One region of the Halalkalibacillus sediminis genome, then DNA from elsewhere that is predicted to be linked to it. Evidence: a T-box and tRNA genes for the amino acid it is inferred to sense, from the RefSeq annotation. Region 1 holds a T-box; the other holds one or more tRNA genes.
The links. A T-box is a leader RNA that pairs with one kind of tRNA and senses whether it is charged. The one in region 1 lies ahead of leuS (leucine--tRNA ligase), so its partner is inferred to be a tRNA-Leu.

Region 1 (7,090 bases):
AGGGGATCATTGAAGTAAATGAATTCCTCATCATAACCGACAACAAGGACGGAGTGTTCTTTCATTGTGATGTCGATCTTACCCTGAGGGGTGCTCCATGTTTCAAAAGCAGTATTAGGTAAAGGTTTGAAGGTAGTGTTAGTAATGACTAAAACTGGTTCATCTTCGTGAACCGAAGCAAGAATATTCTCAAAGGAGAATCCGGTGAGGTTTTCTACTCTTTCTCCAGCGTATTGTTTCGCTAACTTCTCTATTGGTCCATTATAGACACCGTAACCAGGGTTCTCTAGTGAAAACATATCCCCCACGAAACCTTCATGTGGGTTTCCGAAGTGGACATTACCATTCTTGTTCTTCATGGGTGTTGGGTCTTTTTTGATCTCATCAGCCAACTCCATTTTATCAGCTTCTATTTCATGATAATTTAATAGCATTGCAAGAGTGGTTACCTCACAACCACGGGGTAGTTGCGGATATTGCTGGATGATGGGAGCTTCAATCAATTTCTCCTCTGCCAAAATATACTGTTCGATCAGAGAGTTTTCAGTTATCGATGACCAATTATCGTTATTCTCCGCAAAGACAAGTGAGGAATTAGCCTGCTTGTCTATAAAGGTTTCCTCGTACCACCCGAGAATAGCTGGGTGGTTTTGTCCTAGCATAATAATAAAAAGTGCGATTGAACATCCGAAAAATAAGCCAGCAAATAAATAGCTAACTTTTCGGAAACTTTTTTGTTTAATAGAAGATACAACTAGTAAAAGTGCAACTAGTGAACTGAATACCAATAGCCATCCATACATATAACTTACCCCTTAAGACTGGTTCGATTTGTAAACTTGTCCTTTTTCCACATACTCTGTACGAATACGTTTCATTTCCTTATAATCTTCATCGGTCAAATCTCTGACAACTTTAGCAGGTCGTCCGAATGCTAAAGTATTGGAGGGGATTTTTTTACCAGGCGGTACGAGGCTTCCAGCACCAACAAAGGCATTTTCTCCAATCTCAGCACCATCTAAAATAGTCGACCCCATCCCAATCAATGCATTCTTGCTAACTTTGCAAGAGTGGAGCAATACTTGGTGACCAACGGTGACTCCATCTTCTATTTCTAATGGCATACCAGGGCTTTGGTGAAGCATACTCTGGTCTTGGATGTTGACACTTTTCCCTATAATTGTTGGGGCTACATCGCCACGAATGACAGTCTTGAACCAAATACTACAATAGGCTCCTATTGTTACCTCGCCTGTCACTACAACATCTTCTGATAAGTAGGCTGTGTCATCAATTTGAGGGTATTTTCCTTTGTATTCGAGTATCATATTGTTCCTCCTATAATAGGTTGTGATAAGATAATTATATCAAATTAGAAGAAACAGATGGTAGGAGAGGGATTGGATGATTGTAAGAGAAACAGAGAACCCGACAGCTGTTGTGGTTGTCATTCATGGTGCATTCGAACATTCTGGTCGATATGAATGGCTTTTTAATAAATTATTGAAGCAAGGCTATCACATTGTATATGGCGATTTGCCTGGGCAAGGGGTTACCCAGAAAAAGTTAGGCCACATCAAATCGTTTAAGCAATATTTTGACACGGTTTCTGAATGGATCGATCAAGCAAAAACTTATGATTTACCTGTTTTCCTTTTAGGTCATAGCATGGGTGGATTAATTGCTATTCGCATTCTCCAGGAACAAAACATTGAGGTTGATGGAGTGATTTTATCCTCGCCAGCCCTCGGTTTATGCAATGTTCCAGAAAAGCCGTTATACATGTTATCAAAGGTGCTAAACGTATTAGCTCCGTCTGTTCTAGTTCCTACCAATGTCCATTCAAAAATGGCTACGCGGAATGAAGCATTTATTGCTAGGGATGTTAGTGATCCTTTATATTTAAGGAAAGTCTCTGTACGTTGGTATTTGGAATTTGAAAAAGGGATCGATCTTGCCTTTAAGAAAATTAAGAAATATCCTGATGTACCGACGCTGTTACTCCAATCTGGAGAAGATTTATTAGTTGATGTTGATGCGGTTAAGAAATGGTTCAACCAAGTGGACTTATCAGAGAAGAAAATAAAGATATATGAAGACCTTTATCATGAGATATTGAATGAACCAGAACGTGATGAAGTATATGCCGATGTGATACAGTTCATCGAGCATCAAAGAAATTAATCGAAGGATTGATAGCAAGGATCTTTACAGGAGGATGATTTAGATTAGAAACATTCCAACCTCTCTCACGAAAATATTATCAGTCAGTTATCGTAAAATTTTCCCCCAGGCAAATGAAGAGCTTGATGGTTGGAGAAAATTAGCTGAGAAGATACCGAATGATGAACTAAGAACACAAGCACTTGAAAGCATTGACTCTAAAACATTCCACTGTGAAGGTGGCTCGATTTATGCTGTGCTGGCTAGAGAAAACTGGGAGGACGCGATTAGCTTCATCGTAGCTTACCAGACAATCAGTGACTATCTAGATAACTTATGTGATAGAAGTACTTCGCTTGATCCAGAGGATTTCCGCCAACTTCATTTATCCATGTTAGATGCAATTTCGCCAAATTCCGTGAATAAGAGAAGAAATTATTATCAGTTTAGGGATGAACAAGATGATGGAGAATACCTGGCTTCACTAGTCGCCACATGCCAGGAAATAACTAGGCGAATAAAAGATTATGAACGAATTTATCCGACGATTCATCGTCTAGCTGGGTTGTATATCGATCTCCAGGTACATAAACATGTACGACTAGATGAAAGGGTGCCTCGGTTAGAGGAATGGTTCAATAGGGAAAAAGATGATGAGGAACTCTTTTGGTATGAATTTTCTGCTGCGACGGGGTCTACCATCGGAATCTTTTGTTTAATTTCTTATGGTCTGGATGATATTTACGTTGGTGAAGAAGTGTATCAATCTTATTTTCCGTATATGCAGGGGTTGCACATTCTCCTAGATTATTTCATCGACCAAAAAGAGGATGAAGTTGAAGGTGACCTGAACTTCTGTCATTACTATGAAAGCGAAGATATTTTGAAAGAACGGTTCGAATATATGATAAAAAATGCTCGAGAAGGAATTAATGGAATACCGGATCCACAATTCCATGAACAAATTGTTGTATGTTTAGTAGGGCTTTATTTATCTGATCGAAAAGTGAACGATTTTCATAACGGAAAGGAAATCTGTAATCATCTCTTGAGGAAAACAGGTTGGAAAGCTAAATTCATCTACTGGAATGGAAAAGGCTATCGGAAAGTTAAAAAGCGCATATGACTCAATAAAAAAGCCTCCTGAAAATTTCAGGAGCCTTTCGTCTATTTTTTAAAAACTGCAATTACATATGGTGCAGCTTCACTTCGGTTGACCATCTGATATTTTGCGATGTCGGCATCTTTTGCAGGGATTTTGGATAGGTGTGACACGAGTGAGTCGGACTCATGGTTGCCTTGTTCGTGACCGGGATAAACCACGAAAACGATGTATTTATTTGGTTTAAGCAATTCAAAAAGATCATTGAATGCTATGATGGTTGTTCTGCTGAGAGTAGTAACAGTGTGATCGCCACCTGGTAAATACCCCAGATTGAATATCACCCCATCAATTGATTCGACTTCTTTTTGTTTTAAAAGGTCTGCAGCGTTCTCGTGTCCTATATTGAAAGTGTATATATTTTGGGCGTCTTCTTGTTGAAAAAGTTTTTTTGACTGTAATATAGCCTCCTCTTGGATATCAAATCCATAGACAGCTCCCTCTTTCCTCACAATTTTACTGAGGAACAAGCTGTCGTGTCCGTTACCTAAAGTAGCATCAACTACTATATCGCCTTCACGTAATGATTCTTCCAAAATAGAATGTGCAAGGGGAATGATTGATTTCACTTAATCCAACACCTTTATATTTACTGATTCTGACTGAATAATTTTATCATGGGGAATGCTAAAGAACAAAGCTACCTGAAGCTTTTAAGAAGATCACCATTATAAAAACTTGACAATTAGCACTTATTTAATTAAAATACTTTCATATATTATATACTGACAGTGATAAGGAGTAGTAAGATTTAAAGCATGTATAGAGAGATGACGGTTGGTGGAAGTCATTCTTGCTTAATCTGAACTCGCCTTTTGAGTTGTATACATGAACTGAAGTAGTGTATACCGTCTTCCGCGTTAAGGAGTCAAGTGAGCATAGCTTCTATGCTAATTTGGGTGGTACCACGGGTAACTCTCGTCCCAACGTTTGTTGGGGTGGGAGTTTTTTATTTTATATATAATTTAGGAGGAATTGATATGGCTTTCGATCATCAGCAAATTGAATCAAAATGGCAAAATTACTGGCAAGAGAATAAAACATTCAAGACAAATACATTATCTGAAAAAGAGAAATTCTATGCGTTGGATATGTTCCCTTACCCTTCTGGAGCGGGTTTACATGTCGGGCATCCTGAAGGCTATACGGCAACAGATATCGTTTCCCGTATGAAGCGGATGCAAGGATATGAAGTATTGCACCCTATGGGATGGGATGCTTTCGGACTTCCTGCAGAACAGTATGCAATTGATACCGGCAACGATCCGGCCGATTTCACTGAGGAAAATATCCAAACGTTTAAACGGCAAATTCAGTCTCTGGGCTTTTCCTATGACTGGGACCGGGAAGTAAACACAACTGACCCTGATTATTACAAGTGGACCCAGTGGATCTTCATTCAATTGTATAAAAAAGGTCTAGCATATATCGATGAAGTACCTGTTAACTGGTGCCCAGCACTTGGGACAGTTCTTGCAAATGAAGAAGTCATCGACGGAAAGAGTGAACGTGGAGGACATCCGGTTGTTCGTAAACCGATGCGTCAATGGATGCTAAAAATAACCGCTTATGCGGATCGTTTGCTTGAAGATCTTGAGGAGCTTGATTGGCCAGAAAGTTTGAAAGATATGCAGCGTAACTGGATAGGAAAATCCGAGGGTGCTGAGGTAAGCTTTGAGATTGAAGGTGCAGCGGAGTCGTTCAAGGCTTTCACTACACGCCCGGATACCTTATTCGGTGCGACGTATGCTGTTTTTTCTCCAGAGCATCCGTTAGTTGAAAAAATTACAACTAAAGATCAATTGTCCGCGGTAGAAGCGTATAAGAAAGATGTTCAAACGAAAAGTGAACTTGAACGAACTGACCTTGCGAAAGATAAATCAGGTGTGTTTACTGGTGCATATGCAATCAATCCGATTAATGGAGAAAAAATGCCGATCTGGATTGCAGATTATGTGTTGATGTCTTATGGTACTGGTGCCATCATGGCTGTTCCTGCTCACGACGAAAGAGACTATGAATTCGCGAAAAAGTTCGAACTACCAATTGTTGAAGTCGTAGCTGGTGGAAATGTGGAAGAAGAAGCCTATACAGGGGACGGAGAACACGTGAATTCTGGATTCTTGAATGGCTTAGGTAAAGAAGAGGCTATTACAAAAGCAATCGATTGGTTGGAAGAAGAGGGTGTCGGAAAGCGTGAAACGACTTATCGTCTAAGAGACTGGTTGTTTAGTCGACAACGTTATTGGGGTGAACCAATTCCGGTAATCCACTGGGAAGATGGAACAATGTCGCCAGTTGATGAGGACGATTTGCCTCTTGTATTGCCTAAGACAACTGAAATAAAACCATCCGGAACTGGAGAATCTCCTCTAGCTAATATTACAGAATGGGTTAACGTTGAGGATTCTGCAACAGGTAAAAAAGGACGTTTAGAAACAAATACAATGCCACAATGGGCAGGTAGCTGTTGGTATTATCTTCGTTACATCGATCCAGATAACAGCGAGATGCTAGCTGATCCTGAAAAGCTGAAGAAATGGCTACCAGTTGATATCTATATAGGTGGAGCAGAACATGCTGTGCTTCACTTACTATATGCTCGTTTCTGGCACAAGGTTTTATATGATATTGGAGTAGTTCCAACGAAAGAACCTTTCCAGAAATTGTTTAACCAAGGAATGATTCTAGGTGAAGGTAACGAAAAGATGAGTAAATCTAAAGGTAATGTTGTCAATCCTGATGATATTGTAGAAACTCATGGAGCTGATACTTTAAGATTGTATGAAATGTTCATGGGACCTCTTGAAGCTTCAGTAGCTTGGAGTACAAATGGCTTGGATGGCGCTCGCCGTTTCCTTGACCGCGTGTGGAGACTATACATGGAGGATTCAGGGGAACTTTCAGGGAGAATCGTTGACGATTCTAATGCTGATCTGGAAAAGGTCTATCATGAAACAGTCAAAAAAGTTACTGAGAATTACGAAGCACTCCGATTCAATACAGCAATTTCTCAAATGATGGTATTCGTCAATGAATGTTATAAAACTGACAAACTTCCTAGACAGTTTGCAGAAGGATTCGTACAATTACTTTCACCAATAGCACCGCACGTTGCAGAAGAACTGTGGTCGAAACTTGGGCATGAAGGTACGATTTCTTATCAGGCTTGGCCGACTTTTGATGAATCAAAGCTTGAAGAGGATCAGGTAGAAATCGTTATTCAAGTAATGGGTAAAGTTCGCTCAAAAGCGTTGGTCAATAAAGACGCTGATCAAAAAGAATTAGAAGAAATAGCACTTTCTGATGAAACTATCCAAGAATGGATTGAAGGCAAAACCGTAAGAAAAGTAATTGCTGTCCCAGGCAAATTAGTAAATATTGTAGCGAATTAAAAAGCGAATTATAACCTTCCTCAATTATTATGAGGAAGGTTTATTTTTTGGAATATTAAGTTCGAATAATGGAATTGACAATAGGGCCATTTAATTTTTAAAATAGAAAATGTAGATGAAAGGATGATGACGATGAGTCAGCCAATAAATGAAGTTACTTCAGATGAATTATTGAAAGATCTTGAGGATCAACAACGTTATAAAGTAATTGATGTAAGAGAAGATGAAGAAGTAGCTCAAGGTATGATTCCGGGTGCAAAACATATTGCATTACAAACAGTGCCAGAACGATTGGGTGAACTATCAAAAGATAAAGAGTATGTAATCGTATGTCGTTCTGGTCGAAGAAGTCATAATGCTTGCTTGTTTT
Region 2 (7,090 bases), on a different contig from region 1:
TCTCCTGGTGATTATTATTGCTGAATTAATTGCTTTATCCACCACAATTATTTATGTTATCAATTATGATTTATACCTATCTCTTGCTCAAATGGAACATGCAATTAATATATTTATTCTGATCTCACTACTTATTATGTATGTAATATATTTTACTTGGATGTATAAAGTACATATAGACATGCAATATTACACCTTAAATTATCCCATTAGGCCAAGTAAATCAGTTTGGAGTTTTCTAATTCCTATTTACAACTTGTACGGTGCTTGGAACGTGCACTCTAACCTGTCGAATACTTTCAGTCAGCGTAATTACTCTAATTTTACTAAGATAGGTGATAGAATAATGGCATTGTTACCAATTGCATATATTTTGACTTTCGCAGACCGAGTTCTAGCCAATATAGTTAATGATATGTTGGCTTCTCAAGAGTTTATCTCTGATTTTATATGGCTTTCTGTAGAGGTTGTCTTCCTAGCATTATTACTTACTTATTGGGGACTATATAAGTCAATTACAAATGGGGTTAGATTAATCGGTGGTGCAGATCTTTCTAGTAATGAAGATGAAACGACCGAAACCAAAGGAGCTTAATATAATCTTTGTCCTCTTTTTTCTTGGAGACGGGGACTTTTTTGATGGGGGTTTGGGATTAAGTTTAAATCCTTCTCCCTTGACTATCATACAAACGTTAATAATTTTTGTTTTCCTAATAAAAAACTCTTGGATGTTGTTTAAAACAACGTCCAAGAGTTTTTTTAAAAAGATGTAGTATTAGTCGCAGGGGTCGAACCGGCGTTCAGTCTTACGAAGACATTACAGCCCTTTGGTTACAAATCCCTTTAAGAAAGTCAATAGAGACATCATTAAATTCCTCTGGTTTTTCTACATTACATACATGACCGCTATCCTTTATTACCTCTAATTGTGCCTGTTCACTATTTTTCACCATTTGTTGTGCACCATAGAGAAACATATAATCCTCTTGTCCCATGACATACAGTGTTGGTATATCAACTTTATTTTCTTCGAAATGAACTAAAAGAGGCGCTACATCATTCGTTAACTTAAACCATTTAATAAATTCTTTTTGGCACAGTTTTTTTGCTTGATTAACAAATAGTATGCGCGATTCATGATGTCTTTTCTTGGGCATTAAACACCAAGCAAAGAATTTGTACAACCACATATACGGAATTATTTTTTTAGTTAAATTCCCAAGCGATATCAGTGTTTTTACACGAGTATTTAAGCGGATTACTGCTCCACCTAAAACCATTGATTGAACTCTGCTTGGATCTATTTCACCAATGTTTCTAATTAAAATAGTACCTAATGATATTCCTACAAAATGAGCTTTCTTAATGTTCTTATGGTCTAACACTTCAATAATATCCCGACTGACATTATCGAAGGAATATTTCTTGTTTAAGACAATTGGGTTCCTAGATTTACCATGTCCTCTTAGATCTATTAGCAAAACATTAAAATGTTTCTTGAATTCTTTCACTTGCTTATACCAGACAGATGAACTTCCACCTGCCCCATGTACGAACACTACCCATTCATCACTTTTGGCTAATCTATATTCTTTATAGTAGAGCATTATCTTCCCCTCAAACACTTAAAATATTTTAAACGCATCAAATTCAGTTAAAAATCTTTTTTTCTATTAAAATAAACGTAATTACACCCCTTCACAATATAGGTTTTCTAAGCAATTTTCAAGTTTTAAATGCATCAGCGACTCCGCAAGTGTGTGTAAGAAAAATAAAAGCGCTCTACGAATATACGCAAAGCGCTAAAACTTTAAAGTTAAGTACCGGTGGCCTGGTTCGAACCGCCACTCTGTGAGGAACAAAATCACGTGTCGTGCGTTTGAATTAGCTTTTGTTCTCCGGAAGCTTCACGTCATCATTTCTTGAGTGCTTTAGAATCTATACTGCCCCCCGAAATTACGTCTGCTTTTCTGCTAATCTATCCTTACAGACACAACAGTTTGTTTATTGACTTGAATATAAGTTATAATAGGTATGCTTTTGAATCACCTTTCAATTAAGGAAGGGGTTTTTTTATGATTACTTTAAATAATGTCAGCAAACGGTTCGACTCTTTTGAAGCAGTTCAGTCGGTATCGTTAAGTATAAAGTCGGGCGAAATTCACGGTATTATTGGGGCGAGTGGTGCAGGGAAATCAACATTACTGCGTATGATTAACTTGATCGAACATCCTGATGAAGGCGACGTGATCATCGATGGAGAAACGCTAAACCATTTAAGGGGAAAGCGAATACGTCAGATACGTCAGTCGTTAGCTATGATTTTTCAAGGGTATCATTTAATAAACAATAAAACGGTTTTCGATAATGTAGTCACACCATTAGAACTAGCTAAAACTCCGAAAACAGACCGTGCAGAACAAGTATTGGAGAGCCTGCGGTTTGTAGGCATGGAAGAGTTGAAAAATCAGTACCCAAGTCAACTTAGTGGAGGGCAAAAACAACGCGTCGCTATCGCACGCGCGATTGTCAACCAGCCTAAAGTGTTGTTATGTGATGAACCTACCTCATCACTTGATCCCAATACGACAGCGGAAGTGCTCGAAGTATTACAACGGATTAATCAAGAATTTGGCGTGACCGTCATCATTGTTAGTCACGAAATGGAAGTAATCAAAAGCATCTGTACAAGAGTAACGGTCATGGCAGATGGTCGAGTCTATAAGGAAATTGAAATTGATCCGACAGGTGTACACAAAATGGAACATAGCGCAGAAGGATTTATCAATAGATTGAAGCCAAGCGGTGACAACGAACATGCCTAATATATTAGTTGAGTATCAAACAGAGATTTGGGTGTCGATTGGCGAAACATTTATTATGGTTGGTTTTTCAATACTAGCGGCATTGTTAGTCGGACTTCCAATTGGGACGTTTTTATTCCTGTGTCGCAAAGGACAATTGCTTGATAATAAGCTTGTCTTTTCATCGTTGAACTTAATCGTGAACATTATTCGTTCTTTTCCATTTTTGTTACTTGTGATCTTTATGATTCCATTCACACGTTTTGTTATTGGAACGGGAACTGGTACAGCAGCTGCGACCGTCCCAATGGTTGTGATCGCAATCGCGCACTATTCTCGTCTTGCAGAGCAATCTCTTCTCGATGTTCCTAAAGGAGTGATGGAAGCGGCTGTTTCAATGGGCGCCTCGGTTAAAGAAATTATTTTTAAATTTTTGTACGTTGAAGCACGCTCAGCGCTCGTCCTAAGCATGACAACCTCAACAATTAGTTTTATTTCTTATTCAACAATTATGGGTGTCGTGGGGGGTGGCGGCATCGGTGATTTTGCAATACGTTATGGCTACCTACAATTTCGAACCGATTTGATGATTTATATTATCATTATTATGGTGATATTTGTGCAACTTATTCAATATGCTGGCATTACTTTAGCAAGAAAGATAGACAAACGATAAGGGGAAATTATTAATGAAAAAATGGCTCATAATTATAATGACAGTCCTAGTATCTGTGCTAGTCGCATGTGGTGACAGCAACGAAAGTGAGAACGCAGAAAGTTCAAATGAAGATAATGGTGAAGATAAAGAACAAACAATAAGAGTTGCTGTGGTTGAATCACCTATGTTAGATGTTGTAGAAATTGCAAAGGAAAAACTCGCTGAAGACAATATTGAAGTAGAGATCGTTGAAATGGGTGACTATATTCAACCAAACGTAGCACTAGCAAATGAGGAAGTCGATGCGAACTTTTCACAACACGTTCCATTTATGGAACAGTTCAACCAAAACAAAGATGCTAATTTAACAGAGGTACAGCCGATTTATCATGCGAATTTCGGCCTTTATGCACAAGAATCCGCTAGCGTCGAAGATTTTCCTGATGACGCATCGATTGGTATAGCAAATGATCCATCTAACATCGATCGTTCTCTTCGCCTATTGGCTTCACACGACTTAATAGAGTTGAAAGAAATAGACGGCGAGCAATACGGATTAGATGATATCAAGGAAGACTCACACAACTATAGTTTTGAACAAGCGGGTATTGCTGCATTAACTCGTTTATATGAAGATTTTGATGGCGTTATAATTAACCCAACACACGCTGGTAACTTAGATTTAACTCCAGCTGAGGATGCGCTCATCACCGAAAAAGAAGATAATAAATTCGCAATTACATTAGTCGCACGCGAAGATAATGTGGACTCAGAATTGATTCAGAAATTATCTGAGGCGATGACTAGCGAAGAGGTTCGCGAATTTTTAAATTCTCGTGAAGGCAAAGCTTCTATTCCAGCATTCTAAAAAAATTGTACAACTTTCCTCTGACATTTATCTTATAAAGTCAGAGCTAGGGTCAGGACCTCCTCGGACATTCGTCCATATAAGAGGTGGCTGACCCTTTATTTTTGCAGATGAAATTCCTTTTTAAATTCTTTTAATGATTATTAAAATCTTTTTCTCAATAACAAAAAAGCACTCACAAACATTGATACATCAACATTTGTGAATGCTTTTTTAAGAATTATCTCGTAATCAACTAAAATACCGGTGGTCGGGTTCGAACCGACACTCCGTGAGGAACACGATTTTGAGTCGTGCGCGTCTGCCAATTCCGCCACACCGGCAAATGTGTCACAAAGAATATAATAGTATGGATTGGCTTGTTTGTCAATGGGTTTTCTCAATGAAAATGTGCGGGTTTACAACTTGGTAAACCCGCTTCAATCTATAGTTCATCAAATCCGTTCGTGTCGGACACTTTTGTATATTGTCTGGATTTTTGTTCGAAGAAGTCAGACTTTCCTTCGTCCACATCTTTGTATGCTTTGATCCATTTCATAGGGTTTTCTGTCACTTCCGGAAATGGTATCCCCGCGCCTAATAGCTTACAGCGCTTATTAGCCATATATTTGATATAGTTTTCGAGATCACTCATATGGATTCCATCCATGCGATTACCGATGATGTAATGACCCCATTTGATTTCTAGCTCTGTAGCTTTTCTGAATGTATCAGTTACAAACTGTAGGTTTTCTTCTGTATTCAGTTCTGGATTTTCCTTCAATGTCTCTTTAAAAATATACGCGAACAAGTTAACATGCAATTGTTCATCTCTATTGATGTAATTGATCATCGTGCTAGTTGATACCATCTTCTGGTTACGAGCCAGATTATAGAAAAAGGCGAACCCTGCGTAAAAGAATAAACCTTCAAGGGCAACATCATAGACGATTGACTCTATAAATGCTTGGGGGGACTTTTCTTTCACGAATCGTTCATAGCCTTGTGCAATGAATTCATTACGTTCTTTGAGGATTTCATCGTGCTTCCAGTATTCAAATATTGCATCCTGTTCATCTTTTTCTACTAAAGAAGATAACACATAGGAATATGACTGGTTATGAACAACTTCCTGGAAAGATAGCACCTGCATTAAGGCTGCAAGGCTTGAATCGGTCAAATAATCGGCTACTTTAGAGGAGTAGTCAGTCTGAATCGAATCTAAAAAAGCTAATAGTCCGATTATTTTCTTAAAGGTTTCTTGCTCGTCTGCTGTAAGCTCTGGCCACTGCTTACGATCGTTCGACATATTGATTTCAAATGGCGTCCAAAAGTTCGCAAGCATGTTTTTATACATGGGATATGCCCAGCTGAAGCGAACGTCATCCCAGTTTAGCACGTTTGAACTTTGTCCATTGATGATGCCTGTTGAAGCGTTCGGTGCGTTAGTTTCATATAATTTACGTTCGTGTAATTGTTGAGTCATCGTCATCCTCCCTTATGATGAGCAGCTTTCGCAGTCTTCAATGTCTGATGATGTAGAGCGTGTGTAATAAGTCGTTTTTAAACCTGACTTCCATGCATGCATGTGTAATTCGAGTAGTTCCTTCGCTTTTATATTGTTTTTCACATATAGATTGAATGAAATCGACTGGTCGACATGCTTTTGTCGTGCAGCGTTCTGGTTGATGCTCCAATGATGGTCAATTTCATAAGCTGATTTGTAATACCAGAACGTTTTCTCGCTTAAATCAGGTGCCGTGACAGGAATCTTGTAATTCTTCTTCTCTTCTGAATAAAACTTTTTAAAAATCGGATCGATGCTGGCGGTACTTCCAGCGATGATACTCGTACTGGAATTTGGCGCGATAGCCATCAAATATCCATTCCTGATGCCATGTTCTTTAACTTCATCTGCTAATAATGACCATTTGAATTCCTCAGTGTCCATATAATCTTCGAAATAACTGCCTGTTTCCCATTTCGATCCATTAAATAGTGGATAGCTACCCTTCTCTTTTGAGAGTTCCATACTTGCCTGTATCGTCAAAAAAGCAACTTTTTCATAAAGATGGTCTGCATAGTCAACTGCTTCTTCTGATTCCCAGCGTATCCCCTCTAATGCCAACAGATGATGATATCCAAAGGTACCAAGACCAACCGCACGATACTTTTGATTCGTTAATTGGGCTTGCAGTACAGGTATTGTATTCAAGTCAATCACATTATCAAGCATGCGAACTTGAATGGGAATCAATCGCTCTAATACATTCGCGGGTACAGCTTTTCCTAAATTGATACTGGATAAATTACAAACCACGAAGTCACCAGGATTTTTCGTGATGACAATTTTACCGTCTTGAGTTACTTCCTCCTCTACGGTTGTTGGACTTTGATTCTGCATGATTTCCGTACAAAGGTTTGAGCAGTAAATCAACCCTTGATGGTTATTCGGATTTTGACGGTTCGCTTCATCACGATAGAACATGTAAGGCGTCCCTGTTTCAAGCTGACTGACCATAATTCTTTTCATGATGTCAATCGCTGGTACAGGTGTTTTTGATAATTCCTGATGCTGTACACATTGCCCATATTTTTCACGAAAAGATCCATTACCCTGTGTTTCATCATAGAAATCTTCTAAACTATATCCCATCACTTCTCTTACCTCATGGGGATCGAATAGATACCAATCTTCTCTCGCATCAACTTTTTCCATGAAAAGATCAGGTAAACATACACCGGTGAACAAGTCATGCGTGCGTTGGCGTTCGTCACCAT

Region 2: it has a tRNA-Leu gene. The T-box ahead of leuS (leucine--tRNA ligase) is inferred to sense a tRNA for this amino acid. The anticodon was not compared.

Annotation. Positions count from the first base shown of each region.
Region 1 is NZ_PJNH01000002.1:680,026-687,115, forward strand. It holds gene CEY16_RS09535 (C39 family peptidase) at 1-803, opposite strand, end outside; gene CEY16_RS09540 (gamma carbonic anhydrase) at 816-1,328, opposite strand; gene CEY16_RS09545 (alpha/beta hydrolase) at 1,405-2,184, shown strand; gene CEY16_RS09550 (tetraprenyl-beta-curcumene synthase family protein) at 2,228-3,289, shown strand; gene mnmM (tRNA 5-(aminomethyl)-2-thiouridylate-methyltransferase MnmM) at 3,331-3,894, opposite strand; T-box leader at 4,048-4,254, shown strand; gene leuS (leucine--tRNA ligase) at 4,306-6,720, shown strand; gene CEY16_RS09565 (rhodanese-like domain-containing protein) at 6,853-7,090, shown strand, end outside.
Region 2 is NZ_PJNH01000001.1:3,191-10,280, reverse strand. It holds gene CEY16_RS00115 (hypothetical protein) at 1-595, shown strand, start outside; gene CEY16_RS00110 (alpha/beta fold hydrolase) at 807-1,607, opposite strand; gene CEY16_RS00105 (methionine ABC transporter ATP-binding protein) at 2,076-2,825, shown strand; gene CEY16_RS00100 (methionine ABC transporter permease) at 2,818-3,480, shown strand; gene CEY16_RS00095 (MetQ/NlpA family ABC transporter substrate-binding protein) at 3,494-4,330, shown strand; tRNA gene CEY16_RS00090 (tRNA-Leu) at 4,572-4,653, opposite strand; gene CEY16_RS00085 (ribonucleotide-diphosphate reductase subunit beta) at 4,755-5,795, opposite strand; gene CEY16_RS00080 (ribonucleoside-diphosphate reductase subunit alpha) at 5,808-7,090, opposite strand, start outside.